DNA from 2 places in the Paenibacillus riograndensis SBR5 genome. Region 2 is predicted to be linked to the other one. Evidence: riboswitches for the same ligand, from Rfam matches in the RefSeq annotation. Region 2 holds a riboswitch; the other holds the start of a gene.

Region 1 (10,188 bases), 3.7 Mb from region 2:
GCGTCCTATTATATCCCGATGTTGTTACTCTCACTGTTTGTACCCATTGCGGCTTCCTACGTGCTGCTACTGCTGTTCAATAACCCCCGTACGCGGAGCAGCAAGGCTACTCTTGGATTTGGCGGGCTGCTGTTCAGCTGCGGCCTACTGATCATGCATTGCAGCGGGATGATGAGCGTGCGGTATACGGCAGCTTTTGAACAAAGCGCGGGTTCGATTCTGGGGGCCTTGGTACTCTCATTAGCGGTCCCTGCGATTACAGCCTCCTATCACCCTAATTGGACAGCGAAGCGTTATAATATGTTTTCCGCCAAAAAATTATTGCTTATCCTTGTACTGACTGCTGTGCTGTCGGGAACAAATTATATAGCTATGGCCGGAGCCTCATATGTAGATACGGGACCTTATATCTATATGGGCAGGACTCCGCTCCTGAATGATTCAATGCTGGGAATGATTCTAGCCTGCACGTTCCTGCTGGTAGTGGCCGTTGTGCTTGGGCTTATGTACAAGGACCGGAAGCAGGTGCTGTTCACGGCACAATTTAATGAGCAGCGCTACACCGCTTTATTTGAGTTCAGCCCCGATATGGTAGTATGTATCGACCCTGTGCGCAAAAAAGTGATCAGCGCCAATCCATCACTCCGGCAGACAACAGGATACGGACAAGAGGAACTGAGCGACTATAAAAGTATATTATTCAGCACCGGGGATGAACAGGCCCTCAAAGCAGCCGTTAAACGCGCTGCGCAAGGACAGTCCGGAAAGCTGGAAATAATCGTCAAAACCAAAAGCGGAGCCAGGCTGATTTGCAGTACTACCGTTTTTCCGCTGGTAAATGACAAAGAAAATTATGTGTACATCATCGCTGAAGACATCACGGCACTGGCGGAACAACAGCAGGAGCTCCTGATCGCCAAAAATGCGGCCGAAAGTGCAGCGCGGATGAAAAGTGAGTTCCTGGCGACGATGAGCCATGAAATCCGGACCCCGCTTAACGGCATTATTGGCATTAACCAACTGCTCGCTGAGGAAATCACGGCACCGGATCATCAGGAATTGTTGAAGCTGCAGAATACGAGCAGTCTTGCATTGCTGAGTGTGATGAACGATGTGCTCGACATTTCACGCCTTGAAGCTGAGAACATGCTGCTGGTAAAAGCACCGTTCAAGCTTCCTGCACTGCTGCGGGAATGCATAAACCTGTTTGCGGTTGCGGCCGGCCACAAAGGGCTTGCATTGAACCTTGAGATCGCCCCGTCCATTCCTGAACAATTAATCGGGGACAGTGCGCGAATCCGCCAGATCCTGGTGAATCTGATTGGCAATGCAGTCAAGTTTACCCACGAGGGGAGCATAACAGTTACAATTGAGCCCTGCAGCAAAGAAGGGACTTCCCTGGGACTGCTGTTCCGAGTCAGTGACACAGGAATCGGGATTGCGCCGGACAAGCTGGAGCTGTTGTTCCAGCCCTTCTCACAGGTGGATGCCTCCCATAACCGGAAATATCAAGGCACTGGGTTGGGGCTGGCGATCTGCAAAAAGCTTGTTGAGCTAATGGATGGCAGCATCTGGACGGAAAAGGCCAGGGAAGGCGGGACGGACTTCTTTTTTAAGATCCCGCTGCAGCTTATGGATACTATCCCGCGGCAAGAGTATTCCAATGAACAGGGAGTCCGGGAGAAGCGGGAAAAGTCGGAAGTGGGTTGAACTGAGGTTTGCCAAGCGAAGAGTTTTAATTATATAATTTTAAAGAATATGATATCCTCACAACAGTCCTTCCAGGACAGAAAGGAACTCTCTTTTGGGCAAATCTAAAACAAACAATGGCACGGTTTCCGGTTTAAATAAAGCCGAGAAACGCAGGGCTGAGCTGGAGCAGCAGAAACAGAAAACGAGAATTCTAATTATTAGTGCGGTCGCAATCGTAGTGATTATTTTTGTCGGACTCTTCTTGCTGGCATCGAAGGATTCCTCTTCAACGGCAGGTTCAGGCAAGGCGGTTGATTTCAATTACAGCGGGTTCCCAAGACTCGGGAAAGAGGATGCACCGGTCAAAATCGTCGAGTTCGGTGATTTCAAATGTCCGGCCTGCGCCCAGTTTACAGGTGCCATCAAGCCGCAGATTGTGCAGGAGTATGTGAATCAGGATAAAGCAGCCTTCTACTTCGTAAATATGGCTTTTATCGGCCCGGATTCCGAAACGGCTTCGCTGGCGGCATTATCCGTCTATCATCAGAACAATGACGCTTTCTGGACCTACTACGATGCGCTTTACGCCAATCAGGGGGATGAGAATGCAGAGTGGGCCACAGAGGACTTCCTGGTGAGTCTCGCGGAGAAGGAGAAGCTGCCTGTTGATCTGGAGCTTTTACGCAAAGACATCAAGGAACGAACCTATGAAAGTGAGCTGCAAAATGATATCAGCATCGCCAAAGATACCGGTGTAACCTCTACGCCTACTGTTTTCATTAATGGACACAAAGTAGATAAGCCTTTCGACATGGAAGCTATTGACGCTCAGATTAAATCCGCTTCCGAAGCTGTGAGTGCTGAATGATGAAGATCGCTGCTTTCTGCAGACGCCACTGTCTCTATTTGGCCTGGTTTGTGTCTGTTATCGCAGTAGCGGGAAGTTTGTACCTAAGTGAGGTATTGAAGTACGAGCCCTGCAAGTTATGCTGGTTCCAGCGGATATTCATGTACCCGCAGCTTATTCTGCTGGGCATTGCCACCTACTGGAATGACAAAAAGATCATTCCCTATGTGCTGCCCCTAAGTCTCATTGGCGGCTGCATCTCTATCTATCATTATGCGGAACAGAAAATACCGGCACTCAGCAAGGTGCTTCCCTGCACGATTGGCGTACCCTGTAACAAGGATTATCTGAATTATTTCGGGTTTATTACGATCCCTCTACTGGCCTTGATTGCCTTTGCGTTAATCGCGATTTTGCTCTGGACCGGACGCAAAGAGGACATCTCTAACCATTCCTGAAATTTCTGACACAATTAGGGTTCAAAACCTTGAAAAAACAAGCGTTAAGAGGATAATCGCAGAGAATGAAAGATCCATATATCCCTCATCGTGGTTTTGCGTAAAATGGATCATTTTTCAATCTTTTTTCATTTTTTTCACCGCTTTACGGAAGGGCCATTGTAGACTATCATTAGACCTTGTGAGAAGTTGAATATGCGCTGAATTTTCCGTATGGAAAAACGGGGGAACCAACATTGGCCTAAGTGCCAACGGGGTGAATCGGGACGGTCCGCAAGGGCTGCAACCGTAGGGCTACCACAGCCCGAATCCGCCAGCTAACCTCGTAAGCAATGGTGGGATAATGACGATGCGTAAGCATGCGGATCATTTCCGTATGCTTATTTTTGTGCCTGCATTTATGAAAATCCACCTATGAAAACAGCGCACGGTATTACCGTTTCAACCTAAACAAGAGAGGAACTGTTACTACAATGGTAAGCAAGGTAAAACGACTATTGATCGGGCGTCCGATGAAGTCGAACGAACTCGATCATGAAAAGTTATCCAAGGTGAAAGCACTGGCTGTCCTGTCTTCTGATGCGCTCTCGTCTGTAGCCTACGGAACGGAACAAATCCTGATTGTGCTGGTGGCCGCAGGCTTCACAGCTATCTGGTACTCATTGCCAATCGCATTAGCCGTATTGGGCCTGCTGGCTATACTGATTTTATCCTACCGTCAGACCATCTTTGCTTATCCGCAGGGCGGTGGCGCGTATATCGTAGCCAAAAGCAATCTGGGTGTTCCAACCGGACTCCTCGCCGGGGGATCTTTGCTGGTGGATTATATTTTGACCGTTGCGGTTAGTGCATCGGCGGGCACAGATGCGATCACATCCGCTTTTCCAAGTCTCCATAATCATAGCGTACTTATCGCTGTTACCGTGATTTTGCTCTTAACGATTATCAATCTGCGCGGGGTAACAGAATCTGCTTCATTCATTGCTATTCCCGTGTATCTCTTCGTAGCATCGATCTTTATATTGATCATTGCGGGGGTATTCAAATATGCAACCGGCGGAGCACATGCCAATGTTCCTGAAATCGGGTCTGCGGTGTCGAATGTCAGCTTGTTTCTGCTGCTTAAGGCTTTCAGCTCCGGCTGTTCGGCTCTGACCGGGGTAGAGGCTGTATCGAATGCCATTCCGAACTTCAAGGCGCCTGCGGAAAAAAATGCGGCCAAAACCCTCATGATGATGGGGCTTATCCTGGGGATTATGTTTACCGGTATTACGCTGCTGGCTTACTGGTATGGAATTACGCCGGATGAAAAAGCTACAGTGGTATCACAAATTGCCGAATCTACTTTTGGGCGCGGCGGTTTGTACTTTTTCATACAAGGTATCACAGCGGTCATTTTGTTCCTGGCTGCCAATACAGCCTACTCGGCATTCCCGCTGCTGGCGTTTATGTTTGCCAAAGACAAGTATCTGCCCCATGCATTTATGGTCCGTGGGGACCGCTTGGGCTTCTCGAACGGCATTATCTTTTTGGGTGTATTATCCGCTCTGCTGGTCACGGCTTTTCACGGAAATACGGAAAGCCTGATTCCGTTATATGCGGTGGGCGTTTTCATTCCGTTTACGCTGTCCCAGCTAGGTATGATGGTGCATTGGTGCAAGACCAAACCTAAAGCGTGGCAAAATAAATTTGCCGTGAACACGGTGGGGATGCTTACGACTCTGACCATAACCTTAATCTTCATTATCACCAAATTCTCCAGCGTCTGGATGGCCTTTATCTTCCTGCCGGTAGTAATGTTCGTGTTCCACAGGATTCACCACCATTACCTGAATACTGCGGATCAGCTGCGGATATGTCCGGCAACGGATAAACCCTGCATCAAGGGAAGTACAGTGGTCGTACCTGTTGCCGGTGTAACACGTGCGGTGCTGCATTCGATCAGCTATGCCAAGTCCTTAACGGATAATGTGGTGGCTGTGTATGTAGGTTTTGATGAAGAAGAGATCAGCAAAATGGAGCAGAAATGGGAGGAATGGAATCCGGGCGTGCGCCTGATTGTCCTCCGCTCCCGTTACCGCAGCATTCTCCGTCCGCTGGTCAAATTCATAGATACAGTAGAGTGGAAGACTGCTTCAACCGATCATATTACTGTACTCATCCCGCAGTTTATCACTAAGCATTGGTGGCAGGCCGTCCTGCACAATCAGACCAGCTTGTTCATCCGTTCCTATCTAATGAATCAAAAAGACATCGTCGTTGCAACCGTACCTTATCATTTGCATAAATAGACAGATGGCTGCCAACATGAAGACTGTTTCCGGATTCCGGGAGCAGTCTTTTTACATATATAAATGGGTTCGTTAGCCAAAACGTGAAAGTTGCAAAAGCAAAATATTTATATTGACATAGAGAATGAGAATCAATATCATTTAATAAGGTGAGGCCAAGGTAACCAGACCTTTGACCATTTCAGATTGTACATATACAGGAGGGGTATTCATGTATTCGATTAACTTAAAGAGAGCAGGCCACAGGAAGCTGGCCTCAATCGGGCTTTTGACGCTGACGCTTATTTTGTCCGCCTGCGGCAATAACAGCAGCGCAAATTCAACAGGGAGTGCGGCCAATGCACCCGCAGCTTCAGCAGACGCTACAACAGCACCTGCATCAGAAGCTCCGGCAGCAACAACTGCTCCTGCGGTAGAGAAAACAGTAACTGATGCCATGGGGCACAAGGTAACCGTTCCGGCTAATCCGCAGCGCGTGCTGGCTTCATACCTGGAGGACTATCTGGTAACGCTTGGGGTAACTCCGGTAGCACAATGGTCGGTAACCAACGGAGTTCAGGATTATCTGGCAGATGAATTGAAGGATGTTCCAACGATCAGCTTTGATCTTCCCCTTGAGGCTGTGATGGGCTTTGCGCCGGATTTTCATATTGTACAATCGGAAGCCAGCGTGCAAAATGGCCTCTATGACCAGTTGAACAAAATCGCACCTACCTATGTGCTGGGCGATGAGATCAGCAAAGACTGGCGAAAGTCTCTGCTCAAGATCGGTGAACTGCTGAACAAGAGCGCCGAAGCTGAGCAGGCGATAGCCGCTTATGATCAAAAAGCTGCCGATGCCAAAGCAAAAATCTCCACTGTAATTGGAGATGATTCTGTTGCAATCTTGTGGCTTATTAAAAAGAACTTCTATATTGTAGACGAAACACGCAGCAGCGGGGCGGTAGTGTACGGTGACCTCGGTCTAAAGCTGCCTAATCTTGTAACAGAGATTCCTGCAGCTTCCAGAGCAACCTGGAATCCGATTTCTCTTGAGAAGCTGGCCGAGCTCACTGCAGACCATATCTTCCTGGTTAACAGCGACAAGACTGAAGGTTCAGAAATTTTGAACAGTCCGATTTGGAAGGGCATTCCTGCTGTTAAGGCGGGTAATGTTCATGAATTTGCCTCCAACCACAGCTGGCTGTACAGCGGAGCGATAGCCAATTCCAAAACCATTGACGATGTCTTGAACAGTCTTGTGAAATAAGAAATCCTCATCAAAAGGGTGAAACTCCCGGACATGTGGAAGGTGCAGGACGTTGTATCCCCGGATACTCGATCCCTGCACCTTTTTTAGAGAATTGAATGCTTGTGCATCATTCACAGATTTGCGATAATGAGAATGATAGTTGTTATCATTTAGATTATCAGTAATTATCCTGGTAAGGGGACGGCTTATGGTCACATCCACACACTCACAACCCCGTACTCATCCGGAAGGGGAAAAACAACTGAAAACCCGCCCTGCTGCAGCAGTAGTTATATTGATTGCAGGGCTTGGGGCTATACTGTTCGGCCTGGCGCTTTCCGTTTCGGTAGGTGCGGCGGATATTCGGCTGGCATCTGTATGGGAAGCGGTATTTCGCTTCAATCCCGAACTGCCGCAGCATCAGGTGATCCGGGAACTGAGAATTCCCCGTGCATTGGCCGGAGCGCTGGTCGGTGCTTGCTTTGCAGTCGCAGGAGCGATTATGCAGGGCATGACACGCAATCCGCTGGCGGATTCGGGACTGCTTGGCCTGAATGCCGGCGCAAGCGTTGGACTGGCATTGGCTTTTGCCTTTGCACCTTCAATGTCATTCATATATATCATGCTCTATTGCTTCATTGGAGCCGCAGCGGCTTCTCTTCTCGTCTTCGGGATTGGTTCGCTGTCGCATAGCGGACTGACTCCACTGCGGCTGACACTCGCCGGAGCTGCAGTGAGCGCTCTGCTGCTCGCCATCAGCCAGGGGATTGCGATTCTCTTCCATCTCTCGCAGGATATCGCTTTTTGGATGGCGGGAGGGATTGGGGGTACAAGCTGGACACAGCTGCGGATCATGTTTCCTTGGGTTGCTGCAGCTCTTATAGGATCACTGATGATATCGCGTTCCATCACACTACTCAGTCTGGGACGGGATGTGGCAGCTGGTCTCGGGCAGAGAACCCGTCTAGTGCAGACTGCCGGAATCCTTATAGTTGTCGTGCTTGCCGGAGCAGCGGTATCCGCGGTGGGGCCAATTGCTTTTATCGGATTAATCATCCCGCATGTTACACGATTTCTCGTCGGGGTGGATTACCGCTGGATTATTCCGTGCTCGGCAGTGCTTGGAAGCGTACTGATCATCTTTGCGGACATTGCTGCCAGAATGATCAATGCTCCTTATGAGACGCCGCTGGGTGCATTGATTGCTGTAATCGGGGTGCCGTTCTTTATCTATTTGGCCAGTAAGCGTAAGGGAGGATTGACATGAGCCGCAGCCAGCTGTCCTCCACACCGAAAAAGCGACGGACCCGTGAAAACGCCATATTATCTCTCCTGGCAGTTCTGATCGTTGTCATGTTCATCATCAGTATGAACACCGGACTTATCCGGCTGTCGCCAACGGAAGTTATACATACTCTGCTGGGAGAAGGCAGCCAGCAACAAAAGCTGATTCTCTTTGACTTCCGTCTGCCGCGGATCGTCATTTCCTTGCTCGTTGGAGCCGGATTTGCGGTTGCAGGCTGTATTCTGCAGAGTCTGTCGCGCAATGCGCTGGCGGAGCCTTCAACCCTTGGCATTAATGCCGGAGCAGGCTTTGCTGTACTTATCTTTATTTCCTTTGTCCCGGCAACAACTGCAGCTCCAATCTTTATGCTGCCGCTGATGGCGCTGGCCGGGGCCGGTCTTACCGCAGCGCTGATTTATGTTCTGGCCTACCGCCGTGAAGACGGTCTGTCACCGACAAGACTGATTCTCATCGGGATTGCCGTTGGCGCAGGCATCTATGCGTTTCAGCTGATTTTATCCTTAAGGCTGGACCCGGAAAATTATCAATTTGTTGCCACCTGGCTGGCAGGGAAGATCTGGGGCGGCGACTGGCGGTTTGTTATGGCGCTCCTGCCCTGGATCTTGATCCTGGTGCCGTTTGCCTTCTACAAGGCACGGGTTCTTAATGTCCTTAACCTGGGCGATGAAATCCCTGCGGGACTGGGGCTGCCTGTGGAGAGAGAACGGGTTCTGCTGATGGCCGCTGCAGTTGCACTAGCCGGTTCCTGTGTCGCAGTCAGCGGGGGCATCGGCTTTGTGGGACTGATCGCCCCCCATCTGGCCCGCCGGATTGTAGGACCGAGGCATCAGATTTTGCTGCCTGCCTGCGCCTTGGTCGGCGCATTGCTGCTGTTGACTGCCGATACGATGGCCCGCTGGATTCTCCAGCCTTCCGAGATTCCGACAGGAATTGTGGTAGCTATCATCGGGGCTCCGTACTTTTTATATTTGCTGGCCAGATCCAAGGCCTGATTCCCTATTGGAGCATTAGCTCCATGAAACTCAAGACATGCTTACGAAGCAAGTTTTATTACGAAGTAAATTCAGAGGAGCAAAAGCTCCGTAAAACTTTTGAGGAGTGAAGATCATGTCGGAACGTTTGAATACAGAACAGTTAAGTATCGGGTATGCTGAGGCGATGATAGTCAAAGGGCTGAACCTGTCGCTTCCTACTGGAAAAATCACTGCGCTGGTCGGGGCTAACGGCTCCGGGAAATCGACCATTCTCAAGACTATGGCGCGGATCATGAAGCCCAAAAGCGGCAGCGTCATGCTCGACGGAAAGTCGATCCACAACCTGTCGACCAAGGAGGTAGCCCGGCAGCTGGCGATTTTGCCGCAGAATCCTACCGCTCCCGACGGGCTTACTGTCTCCGAGCTGGTCGGCTACGGACGTTATCCGCATCAGAAGGGTTTCGGTACACTGACTCCGGAAGACCGCAGCATTATTGCCAATGCGATTACGGTAACGGGGATGGAAGCATTCCACGACCGCCCGATTGACCGCCTGTCCGGGGGGCAGCGCCAGCGGGCATGGATCGCTATGGCTCTGGCTCAGCAGACCGATATTCTGTTCTTGGACGAACCAACAACTTTTCTCGATATGGCTCACCAGCTGGAAGTTCTCCAGCTCCTGCAGAAGTTGAATCAGGAAGAAGGCCGCACAATCATTATGGTTGTGCATGATTTGAATCATGCTTCCCGGTATGCACAGCATATGGTAGCCATTAAGTCCGGAAGCGTGATCAGTGAAGGCGCTCCTTCTGAGGTTATGACATCCGGTGTACTGCGTGAGGTATTCGGAATCGAAGCGGATATTGTTCCTGATCCGCGTACGGGTGTGCCGCTCTGTCTTCCTTATGAATTGGCGGCTTATTCAGCCGTCGGAATGTAAGGAGTCTGGGAAAGGTTATAATCATGAAATTAGACTCATAAAGATGATATATGCAGCAAGCTGCAGGCTCCCGTCATTGACAAGGGAGCCTGTTCGTTGTTAAAGTTGTGGTTGCCCTGGTTAAATTCCTTCTTATTTCATTGCATATAAACAACGGAGCATGATTAAATCGGCAAATCAAGGATAATTATTTTTATAGAATCAAAGGAGCAAAGAAGATGAATATCAGCAAAATATATGAGGATCTGCAGCAGTTGGTTCCCACTGGAATGGTTAAGCGTGGTGAGGTGCTGGAGAGCCATGTGTTTACCCGCATCGGCGGCCGGGCCGACATCCTGGCGGCGCCTGCGACATATGAAGAGCTTCAATCTATTGTTACATATGCCCGTGTAAATGAAATTCCGTTGACCGTTCTGGGGAACGGCTCGAACGTCATTATCCGTGACGGA
Region 2 (10,438 bases):
GGTGTGGAAGCAGATCAGGTGGTTCAGTTCAACGTAACCAATGACAACGTCAAAGAGGCGCTTACGATTCTTGTAAATAATGCCTTGCCGAAGATTATCGATATCGTGAGCAAACCGGAATATAAGGATGTTCTGAAAATTGACGATGCCGACATGGCTAAATTCAAAGAAGAGCTGAATTCCAGTGATGCCCGCGCAGAATTCGATAAGGACTTGGCCGATTTAGGCAAATATCTGACCATCAACAAATTCAATCTGAATACAGCGATCAACAAAGATGATTTTCCGGTGTATCAGGATCTTCTGATGGACATTAAGGTGAACGATCCAGACAAGGGCGAGAATGTCAGCTTGTCCTTAACCGCCAGCAATCAATACAGTAAAATCAATGAAAAGCAGACCTTCACCATCGGCATTCCTCAGGGAGACGATGTTATTACGATGGATGAGCTGCAGCAGGAATTTGGAAGCATCGGCAGCTCCTACTAAGCAGGCAGTTTGAAATCAAAAATCCCGCATCTGTGCGAAGTCTTCGCGCTTGTGCGGGATTTTTTATGATATCCATAATAGGGGGAGAGCTTGTACCGGGGAAATTTGTCATTACTCCTGTGGCCGGACATCATCAGCGAGAATAGCGTAAGTGCGGTGATCCTGCCATTGTCCATTTATTTTAATAAAACGGCGGGCTATGCCCTCAGCCAGGAACCCGTTCTTCTCCAAGACCCGGCGGGAGCCGTGATTATGAAGCAGAATGGCGGCTTGCACTCTATGCAGGCCAAGGGAGCGGAAGGCGAACTTCAGGATAAGGCCTACGGCTGCGCTGGTGTATCCTTGTCCCTGCAGCGCATAATCAATGAAATAGCCTATATCCGCAAACTGTCCAACCCCACGTACTACATTAGAGATCGTAATCTGTCCAATCAGCATGCCATCAAGTAAAAATATACCGAACATGTAGCCCCGGTCCTCCAGGGAGTCCTCCACACGCTGAGCAATGAGCCGCTGCTGGCTCTCCAGTGTGAAGTAGTCCTCGTCCCGCAGCGGTTCAAAGGGTTGATGATGTTCTTTATTGCGCAGCCGCAGCCGGAGGAGTACATCAGCATCCTGGACCTGGAGCAGAGAAATATAAATGCCATGTGACGTGTCATATAACTTCTGATTCATGGGGGTTCTCCTTACTTTGAAGATTTCTTGCGCAGCTGCTGGAAAAAAGTGGTCAGCAGTCCAGCGCATTCCTGCTGCAATATACCTTGAATGACCTCGGTGCGGTGATTAAAGCGCGGTTCCTTCAGAAGATTCATGAGTGTGCCTGCACAGCCGGCTTTGGGATCCGGGGTGCCGAAGACCGTAAGCGGCACTCTGGACTGGACCATGGCCCCTGCACACATAGGGCAGGGCTCCAAGGTAACGTACAGGTGGCAATCCAGGAGACGCCACGAACCAAGCAAGGCACTGGCTTCACGAATCGCAACCATCTCCGCATGGGCGGTGGAATCCATCGTTGTCTCCCGCAGGTTATAGCCGCGGCCGATAATCTTTCCATCACGGACAACTACGGCTCCTATGGGAACCTCGCCTAAAGCTTCCGCTTTGCGGGCCTCCGCAATTGCTTCTTTCATCCAATATTCATGAACCGCCAATTCCTCAGAGGACAGTTCATCATTTATACTGTTCAAGCTCATCTTCCCTTCTGTAAATGCCCCTTGTGCAACGAACAAATATTCGTTCTTAACAAATTGTGTACAACTCTGTGGATAAGGCTCGACTTATACACAAAATTGTGCACATCGCAATCTGATAAAATGTTTATATGTGTATAACCTGTGGATGGTTTCTTATCCATTGTAGAGAAAGTGTCTGCATAATTCAATATTTCCCGAAACAGCCAGCGAGAGTGAAATGTCTTTTCAAATGGGGAGGCAAAAGGTATGATAATGTTTGAATGCTCCGCTAGGATTTACCAGCGGTAAGAGGTGAAAATACAGCTTGTCCATAAAAACTAAGTTATCGGCAATCATTTTCGGATCGGTGCTCTTAATTCTGGCGCTTAATCTAACACTTAATCTTCATGCCGCCCGGAGCAACCTTCGCAATGAAAGTGTGAAGAATATGAAGATGGCCGCCAGACAGATTGCCGTTTCGGTCGAGCAGAGCAGCTATAGCTCTAATTATGTCCAGCATCAAATTGCCCAGAACCTCAGATTGACCGCTATTCTGGCTTCCAAAGAGCTTGATCCCGATATTAAGAATGTGAAGGACGCTCAACTGGTTGCGCTGGCCCACAAACTGGGAGTGTCTAATATTTCGCTCCTGGTCAAGACTGAGGATGATGTGGTTGTAGCCAGATCCTCAGATCCCGGTGAGATTGGTCTGTCTACCAAAGGTATGGGCTATTGGTACGTGGCATTTTTGGAGCTGTTTGCGGGTCAGGAGGTTTCCGTTGAGCAGGGGCAGAGCTTTGAGCATTTTTGGTCAGGGCCCTTTGAATATTCTACCTCCAATCCGAAGTTTATCGAGAAGTGGGGATACTACTATGATCAAAAGAGCAATTACATTATAGATCCTTACATCCGCAGCACCGCCGTAAGTGATTATGTCAAGATTATGAATCCCGATGAGATTGTCCGCCAGTCCAAGGAGGTTAATCCGGGCATTCTGGAGGTCACAGGGATCAATCCCAAAACCTTTGGAGTATCCACTATGCTCCCGGATGGCAGTGATCCTACAAATCAGAAGCTGAGAAGCCGGGCGATTAAGTATGGCACATACATTTATGGCAATGTAGAAGAGGACAAGACGGCTGTTATGGAAGCTCTTAGCAGCGGCAGCCCTCTGACACTGGACACGCAGGCGCTGGGTAAAAGAGTGCTGAAAACCTTTATTCCTATTACGCAGCCGGGCGTGGAGGATTACGTCATCAGTGTAGTTATGGATTATTCGGTTATTTCCTCTGTAATCAAAGAGCAGCTGATCAATAATGTGACTACATCGATTATTCTGCTGGTAGTTTTTTTTGCGGCGAGCTATATCCTTGCGGGTATTGTTACCCGGCCGATTCAGCATATCCTGGCAAAAGTTAACGATGTGGCCCGGGGCAAATTTGAGCCTCCGCTTAAAGTGGATAGCCGTGATGAGCTGGGGCAGCTGGCACACCGTATCAATGCCATGACCTCCCATCTGCTGCAGCATACCAACCGGCTGGGACAGACGCTGGAAGAGAACCGCGCCGTCAAGGAACGGCTGGAATCGGTCATTAACGGCACTTCAGATGCCATTCATACCATGGACATGGACGGACGGATTCTCAGTACGAACCGGGCTTTCGAAGAGCTGTATGGCTGGAGTGCGGACGATGTGTCGGATAAGACGCCATACCTGGTGCCTGCCACGGCGCAGAAGCAGGAGGAAACCAGACTGAGGGAGCTGAAGAACGGAGCGGTTCTGCCGCCGCTGGAAACCATCAGGCTGAAGCGCGACGGCTCGCTCGTGGAAGTCAGCGTCAGCAGCTCGGTTATCCGTGACGAGGATGGCAATCCGCAGTCTTTTGTCCATGTCTCGCGTGATATGACGGAGCGCAACCGGATGGAGGAGCTGCTGAGACGCTCTGAGAAGCTGACTACGGTCGGCCAGCTTGCCGCCGGGGTTGCCCATGAGATCCGTAACCCGTTAACCACCCTGAGGGGATTTCTGCAGCTTCAACAGGAGAAGCAGATTCTGGTGCCGCTTCATATTGAACTTATGCTCTCGGAGCTGGAGCGGATTAACATGATCGTGAGTGAATTTTTGATCTTGGCCAAGCCGCAGGCCGTGCATTTTCAGCTTAGGGACGTCCGGCTCATTCTGGGTGATGTGATCTCTCTTCTGGACAGCCAGGCGCATCTGTTCGGCATTGAATTCGAGGCCCGGTTTTCCCAGCAGCCGGCAACGGTCCACTGTGAAGAAAACCAGCTGAAGCAGGTGTTTATCAACATTGTCAAAAATGCAATTGAGGCCATGCCTGACGGAGGCACAATTATACTGGAGCAACAAATCATTGACGGTACTGTAGTGATTGTCATCTCCGACGAGGGTGAAGGGGTTCCCGAGGAAATACTGCCGAAGTTAGGGGAGCCGTTCTTTACCAACAAGGAGACGGGAACGGGCCTTGGACTGATGGTCAGCCAGCGGATTATCCAATCCCATAAGGGGAGCCTGGAAATACACAGTGAATACGGGAGCGGTGCTCAGGTTACCATTAAACTGCCCGAAGCCGGAGAGCATACTCCCGGGCAGGCTATGAACGAAGAACGGAGTGAAGATTGAAGTGAGAATTAATAAATTCATCAGTGAGACAGGGTTCTGCTCACGGCGTGAAGCAGATAAGCTGGTGGAAGGCGGCAGAGTCACCATCAACGGAGAGCGTGCTGTGCTTGGCAGCCAGGCTGAGCCGGGTGATGATGTGCGCATAGACGGCAAACGCCTTGAAACGGGCAGCAAGGTTGTCTACATCGCGTTGAATAAGCCAGTGGGTATTACTTCTACGACAGAAGCACATATCCAGGGGAATATTGTCGATTTTGTCGGACATCATGAGCGGATATTCCCCATCGGCAGACTGGATAAAGATTCCGAGGGGTTAATCCTGCTGACCAATGACGGGGATATTGTTAACAAGATATTACGGGCTGAGGGCAAGCATGAGAAGGAATATATCGTAACTGTGGATCGGCCGGTTACTCCATCCTTTGTTACGGGGATGTCCAGCGGGGTCAAGATCCTGGGCAGCCGTACGCTTCCCTGTCAAGTGACTCGGATCAGTGAGCGGGTGTTCCGGATTATTCTGACGGAAGGCAAAAACCGGCAGATCCGCCGCATGTGTGCTGCTTTTGGTTATGAGGTCCGGCGGCTGCAGCGCATCAGGGTGATGAATATCCACCTGGGTTCCCTGCAGACCGGGGAATGGCGTGAGCTGACTGCCCCGGAGAAGATGGAGCTGGGAGCTATGCTGAACTATCAGCTGCAATAACGGCGTCAACGGACACTATAAGATGAACGTAAAAAGAGCTGTTCTGAGGAGCGTTTAGACGCTTCAGAGCAGCTCTTTATTTTTGTCCAAATCTTTAATTGCTGGGTGTAACTGGTGTAGTTTCGGTTACGTCCTGATATTTGCGAAGGATGGAGACTTCCACACGCCGGTTTTTCGCGCGTCCGGCTGCCGTAGAATTGTCAGCGACCGGATGATATTCCCCATACCCGATAGGACTGAACTTAACCGGGTCCAGATAGGGGTTCAGCAGCAGAATTTTCATGAATTGCAGCGCACGGGCGACACTGAGATCCCAGTTGGAGGGATACTCGCTATTGGAGATTGGGATATTATCCGTGTGGCCCTCTACCAGAACTTCATAATTCGGAAATTGCTGCAGCATGGTGGAGATGGATTTGGCCAGCTGACGGGATTCATCCTTAACTACAGCTTGTCCTGAGGAGAACAAGGCGTTATCGCTGATGGTGATGGTCAGCTGGGATTGATTCAGCTTGGTGCTGAGCAAATCGGTCAGACCGTTGTTCTTAATATACTGGTCAAATTGTTTCTTCAGCTTCTCGAGCTCCTCCTGTTCCTTCTGGCGGAGCTTGGCGATATCGGCTTTGCCGGTATTAGGAGCAACGACACTGTTCATTTTATCTTCTTTGCCCTGATCCAGCTGAGTATTTGTGGGGGCATCAGACCGGTATTCCAGCACTCCAGACCCGCCATTCAGTGCCGAACTGAAGGCCTGTGCCATTTCTTCAAATTTTTTGGCATCTGTTGCACTCATGGCGTACATAACGAGGAACAGAGCAACCAGCAGCGTCATTAAGTCAGAATAGGGCAGCAGCCAGGATTCGTCGGCATGCTCTTCGTGCTCCTCATGTCTAGTCTTTTTGCTCACTGGAAGCCCCCTCCTTGTCACTCAGCTTTGCACGTTCCAACGGAGTGAGGAAGACGGACAGCTTCTGGTTGATGGCGATTGTGGATACCCCGGACTGAATGGACAACAATCCTTCCACCATCATCAGCCTAACCTCAATTTCCCGCTTGGACAGCCGCTTCAGCTTATTCGAAATGGGATGCCAGAGCACGTAACCTGTAAAGATACCGACCAGTGTAGCGATGAAGGCTGCGCCGATAGCGTGAGCCAGTTTTTCCATGGCACTCATATCCGATAGTGCGGCAATCAGCCCGATAACGGCCCCGAGTACCCCCAGCGTTGGAGCGTACATGCCGGCTTGGGAGAAAATAAGCGCTCCGGCTTTATGTCTATCTTCAGTAGCGTGAATATCTTCCATTAATACATCCCGGACAAATTCCTGATCGTTACCGTCGATAATCATCCGCATGCCGTTTCGGAGAAAGTTATCCTCGATTTCATCGACCTTGGATTCCAGGGCAAGCAGACCTTCGCGGCGGGTGATGGAAGCCCACTCCATGAACATGGTAATGAGTTCCGATTTGCTGACCATTTTTTGCTTTACAAAGATTAACTTAAACAGCTTAGGGATTTTTTTGACTTCCGAGAACGGGAAAGCCATGAATATGGATGCGGCTGTACCCAGGAGGATAATTACATAAGCGGCGGGAGCATTTAAGGCATGCAGTGGAGCACCCTTAAGAAACATCCCCCATACTATTGTAACCAGACCAAAAATCAAACCGATTATTGTTGAAATTTCCATTTATGCACCTCGTCCATGAGAATTAAGAAGTGGTCCGACTGTACCGCGTGTATCATCCATGAACAGCGGTGGGGCATCTGCCTGACCAATCACGTATATTCTTATTTATCGACAGCATTCCCTTTTTTGTGAAGTCATTTTTTCGGCTATAATGAGTAGGGTAGGATATTATTCATCTGTGGAGAAAACGGAGTGATTGATGTGGGTGTGAAGCACGGCAGGGATTACAGTGAAATTCTGAGTGAGCTGACGGAAGCGGTAGGGAGAATTTCCGACGGGTATGTATTTTTTGAAATGGAGCCTGATGAGTGGCAGGGATTGCCTCAGGAGTCGAAGCTGGAAGTCTGGGAAGCACTTGCTGAGGATCTGTTCTACGCCCTGGGCAATGAGCCGGTGATCGAGGTGGGCAGCGGAGTTGTGATCTATGACAAGGAGACACACCGGATCAATATTTTGCTTGGCGAAGAGGATCTGGCTTCAGTCCTTCTGGTCTAGGGGACAGGCAGGTGCCGGAGGGCGGTTTGCCCGCAGCCTGCGCCACGTGGTAAAATTGATGAAGCCGAGTACTATTTGCTGGGATTTGTGAATACATTAAACCAAAAAAACCTCATCCTGGCGCATCCCTTGGACTTTCTATAAGCTGAGGGATGTTTTGTTTCAGGCAACAACGCCACTGGTAATAGAGCTGCAAGGCTTTTGCTGTTAATTTAGTAAGGGAGGAAGAACATTGCAATTTACGGAAGAGGAGCTGCGGGAGCAGGTGAGCAAGCTGGAAGGATGGAAGCTGGAGCAGAATACTCTGGTGCGCAAATACATGTTCAATGAATACATGAAGGGGATTGCTTTTGTGGATGAGGTGGCCGCCATATCGGAAGCATTCGAGCATCATCCGCATATTACAGTCGATTATAAAACGGTCTTTCTCCGCCTGTCTGCGGCAGAAGAAGAGGGGCTTACCACGTTGGATATCCGGCAGGCCCATGAATTTAACGAGGCCTTTGAGAAGAACCGTTAACCCAAGCCCGATCGAATCGGTCCGAATGAGAGTTCATTATAACCCTTATATAAAAAATGCCCTGCATAGGATCAGCATCATCCTTGCACGGGCATTTTGTGCTCATTCTTCTGTGAAGTGTAAGTGAAGCTACTTCTTCTCTGCAAGCCACATGGCTACATTAGCGATCTCCTCCGGGGCCAGCTTATCCTTGAAGGAAGGCATTTGTCCGCGGCCCTTAGTCACAATGGTAAAGATCTCCTCAGCATCATGCTTGCCGCCTTCCTGCTGCAGGCTGGGTCCTACACCACCCTGGAGCTGATCCCCATGGCAGGTAATGCAATTAGCCTTCACAGTGGCCTCAGCCCCCGCCGCATCCAGCTGTACTTCCGGCATAGTTGGCTTGTTCTCCTCAGCGACTTCGGCTTTGCCCGGCAAAGTAAACATTAAGACTACCGCAAAGGCACAGGCGGCAAAAAATAAACCGCTCATGATCCATTTCTGCATCTGTATCCGTCCCCTCCATGTAAGCTGCTGTCTACATTATACAAGAAGGTAAAGCGTTATCATAGGGTTTGTAACAAATAATCGGCTGATTTGTGCTATTTATCATAGACCATACAATAAAAAGGCTTATCGCCCGTGGGAGTCCGGCGTTCATAGGTATCTGTAATGGTAAATCCGCTTTTTTGATAAGCGCGTATGGCCCGTTGGTTCCACGTCAGCACCTCCAGATCAATTTCGCGGTCCGGATAACGTTTCAGAGCCTCCTTGACGACAGCATTCATGAACAGATGCCCCATGCCATGTCCGCACAGATCAGGCCGCATACCGACTCCAAGCCGGACTACGCCTTCCATTGGGAAGAACTGCGCGAAGCCGCAGAGCGTGCCCTGACCGTTCACCACCGAGACATATTGCTCACTTCGAAGCCGGGGATCACCGAACTCAACGCCCAAAGCCTCCATCTGCTCCCAGGACATCCAGCCGTAAATATTATACGGAGGCTTATAAACCCATTGGCATATTTTGGCAGCGTGGGCAACATCCATAGGAACACTGTAAAAGGTTGCGGGGGAACTAATCATCAGGTATCGGCCTCCCATCCAAAGTGAAGCGTTATATCTTTAATTATATACATAACCACCCTTTTGGAGCGAATAAACTTTAAGAGGAAGTGAAGCCTTGACAATTGCGGAATATTATTTTGGAAAATAGCGAAAATTAGGGGTTTTTGTGTTTGGCAGATCATGAGCAGGGTAAATATTTCTTGTAGGCAAAAAAAGCCCCCTCCAGAATTTCGGCAAAAATCCTGGAGAAGAGCCTTTTGGAATTACAAGTGCTGTTTATTGCACATCGTCGTTGTCTTGGGAGTCGGAAGCTACATTCTGATAAGCATCTGTGCTCATAATTCGTTTGGCGCCAACGTAGCGGTTGACGTAGTAGCTGTCATTCAACGAGCTGACGGTTACACCGCGTTTAGAAGATGCATGTGCGAATTTGCCTTCACCGACATAAATGCCGACATGGGATACGCCGTTGCCGCTTGTATTGAAGAATACGAGATCGCCCGGTCTGATGTTATCACGCGATATAGCAGTTCCCATTTGGTATTGGGACCCGGACTGGTGAGGAAGGTTGATTCCGATTTTATCAAAAACATACATCGTAAACCCGGAGCAATCAAATCCGTTAGTCGATATTCCGCCGGATACGTATCTTGTTCCGATGGCTTTGTCGATAACCTGATCCATTTTGGAGTCTGCGAAAGCGCTTCCTGCTCCGATGGTAAGGATAATGGAAAAGCTCAGTAAGGCTGATGCCAGCTTCTTCTTCAAAAGTAAATACCCCTTCCAATTGCCTACGAGGTTAGCTTAAGGGTTCGGTTGAAGGTCCCCTATGACCCCTCTGTGAATAGGAGGTCAATTCACCCAAAATCGGTTCCCCCGTTTCCCTAATGATTAAGGAACTCGGCTCGACTGTTGATTAGGATTAGCTTGCGGATCAATACATGACAAAAAGTTTGTAAATTAACTTTGAATAATTACAAAAATGTTACTATCAACTCACTGCAGTAATTGTAACAAAGACAGAAGCTCTTGGCAATCATTTAAAGCATAATAATGCATATTTTTTCCGTGTGACGAGACAAAAATCTATTCTTGAGGGCCCATTTTACGCGCTGCGTAAGCTGTATGGGAGATTTTTTTGGAATATTTAGCAAAAAGGTGTTTCAAAGACCTCCAAAACGTGTAAAAGGGAGAATAAGGAAAAGGAAAAACCCGGAAATGATTACGGCAATAATCAGTCCGGGTTCGTATAAGTTACATTTAGTTGTTAGAGGCAGTAATATTGAGGGGAATAACGTTTATCAATCGTAGGCAACAGCCTGGTACGCTGTAGTGCTCATCACTCGTTTGGCGCCAACGTAGCGGTTGGCCCAGTAGGCTTGGCTCAGTGAAGTTATCGTAACGCCGCGTGAACTGGAGGATTGCGCGAATTTGCCATTACCGACATAAATGCCGACATGGGAAACTCCCGAACCAAAGGTGTTAAAGAAAACGAGGTCGCCTGAACGCAAGTTGTTGCGGGATACAGGGGTGCCAACGCTGAATTGAGCTTTGGAAGTGCGTGGCAGGGTAAGTCCGACATTTTTGAATACATACCTCGTGAATCCGGAGCAGTCGAAACCGCTGGTGCTGGTGCCCCCGAATTTATAGGTCGTTCCGATTGTTTTGGCGATAACTG

The links. Region 2 has a riboswitch for cyclic di-AMP ahead of PRIO_RS00490 (C40 family peptidase). Riboswitches for the same ligand answer to the same signal wherever they lie in the genome.
Region 1: another riboswitch for cyclic di-AMP. It lies ahead of PRIO_RS18295 (APC family permease); the one in region 2 lies ahead of PRIO_RS00490 (C40 family peptidase).

What each region holds. Positions count from the first base shown of each region.
Region 1 is NZ_LN831776.1:4,342,587-4,352,774, reverse strand. It holds gene PRIO_RS18310 (ATP-binding protein) at 1-1,710, shown strand, start outside; gene PRIO_RS18305 (DsbA family protein) at 1,805-2,560, shown strand; gene PRIO_RS18300 (disulfide oxidoreductase) at 2,560-2,997, shown strand; cyclic di-AMP (ydaO/yuaA leader) riboswitch at 3,186-3,344, shown strand; gene PRIO_RS18295 (APC family permease) at 3,471-5,288, shown strand; gene PRIO_RS18290 (iron-hydroxamate ABC transporter substrate-binding protein) at 5,500-6,537, shown strand; gene PRIO_RS18285 (FecCD family ABC transporter permease) at 6,728-7,786, shown strand; gene PRIO_RS18280 (FecCD family ABC transporter permease) at 7,783-8,817, shown strand; gene PRIO_RS18275 (ABC transporter ATP-binding protein) at 8,933-9,739, shown strand; gene murB (UDP-N-acetylmuramate dehydrogenase) at 9,958-10,188, shown strand, end outside.
Region 2 is NZ_LN831776.1:92,545-102,982, forward strand. It holds gene PRIO_RS00435 (DUF6612 family protein) at 1-489, shown strand, start outside; gene PRIO_RS00440 (GNAT family N-acetyltransferase) at 601-1,164, opposite strand; gene tadA (tRNA adenosine(34) deaminase TadA) at 1,176-1,682, opposite strand; gene PRIO_RS00450 (ATP-binding protein) at 1,987-4,302, shown strand; gene rluF (23S rRNA pseudouridine(2604) synthase RluF) at 4,304-5,005, shown strand; gene motB (flagellar motor protein MotB) at 5,100-5,912, opposite strand; gene motA (flagellar motor stator protein MotA) at 5,896-6,696, opposite strand; gene PRIO_RS00470 (hypothetical protein) at 6,898-7,191, shown strand; gene PRIO_RS00475 (4a-hydroxytetrahydrobiopterin dehydratase) at 7,424-7,711, shown strand; gene PRIO_RS00480 (c-type cytochrome) at 7,841-8,197, opposite strand; gene PRIO_RS00485 (GNAT family N-acetyltransferase) at 8,293-8,778, opposite strand; gene PRIO_RS00490 (C40 family peptidase) at 9,037-9,528, opposite strand; cyclic di-AMP (ydaO/yuaA leader) riboswitch at 9,534-9,676, opposite strand; gene PRIO_RS00495 (C40 family peptidase) at 10,062-10,438, opposite strand, start outside.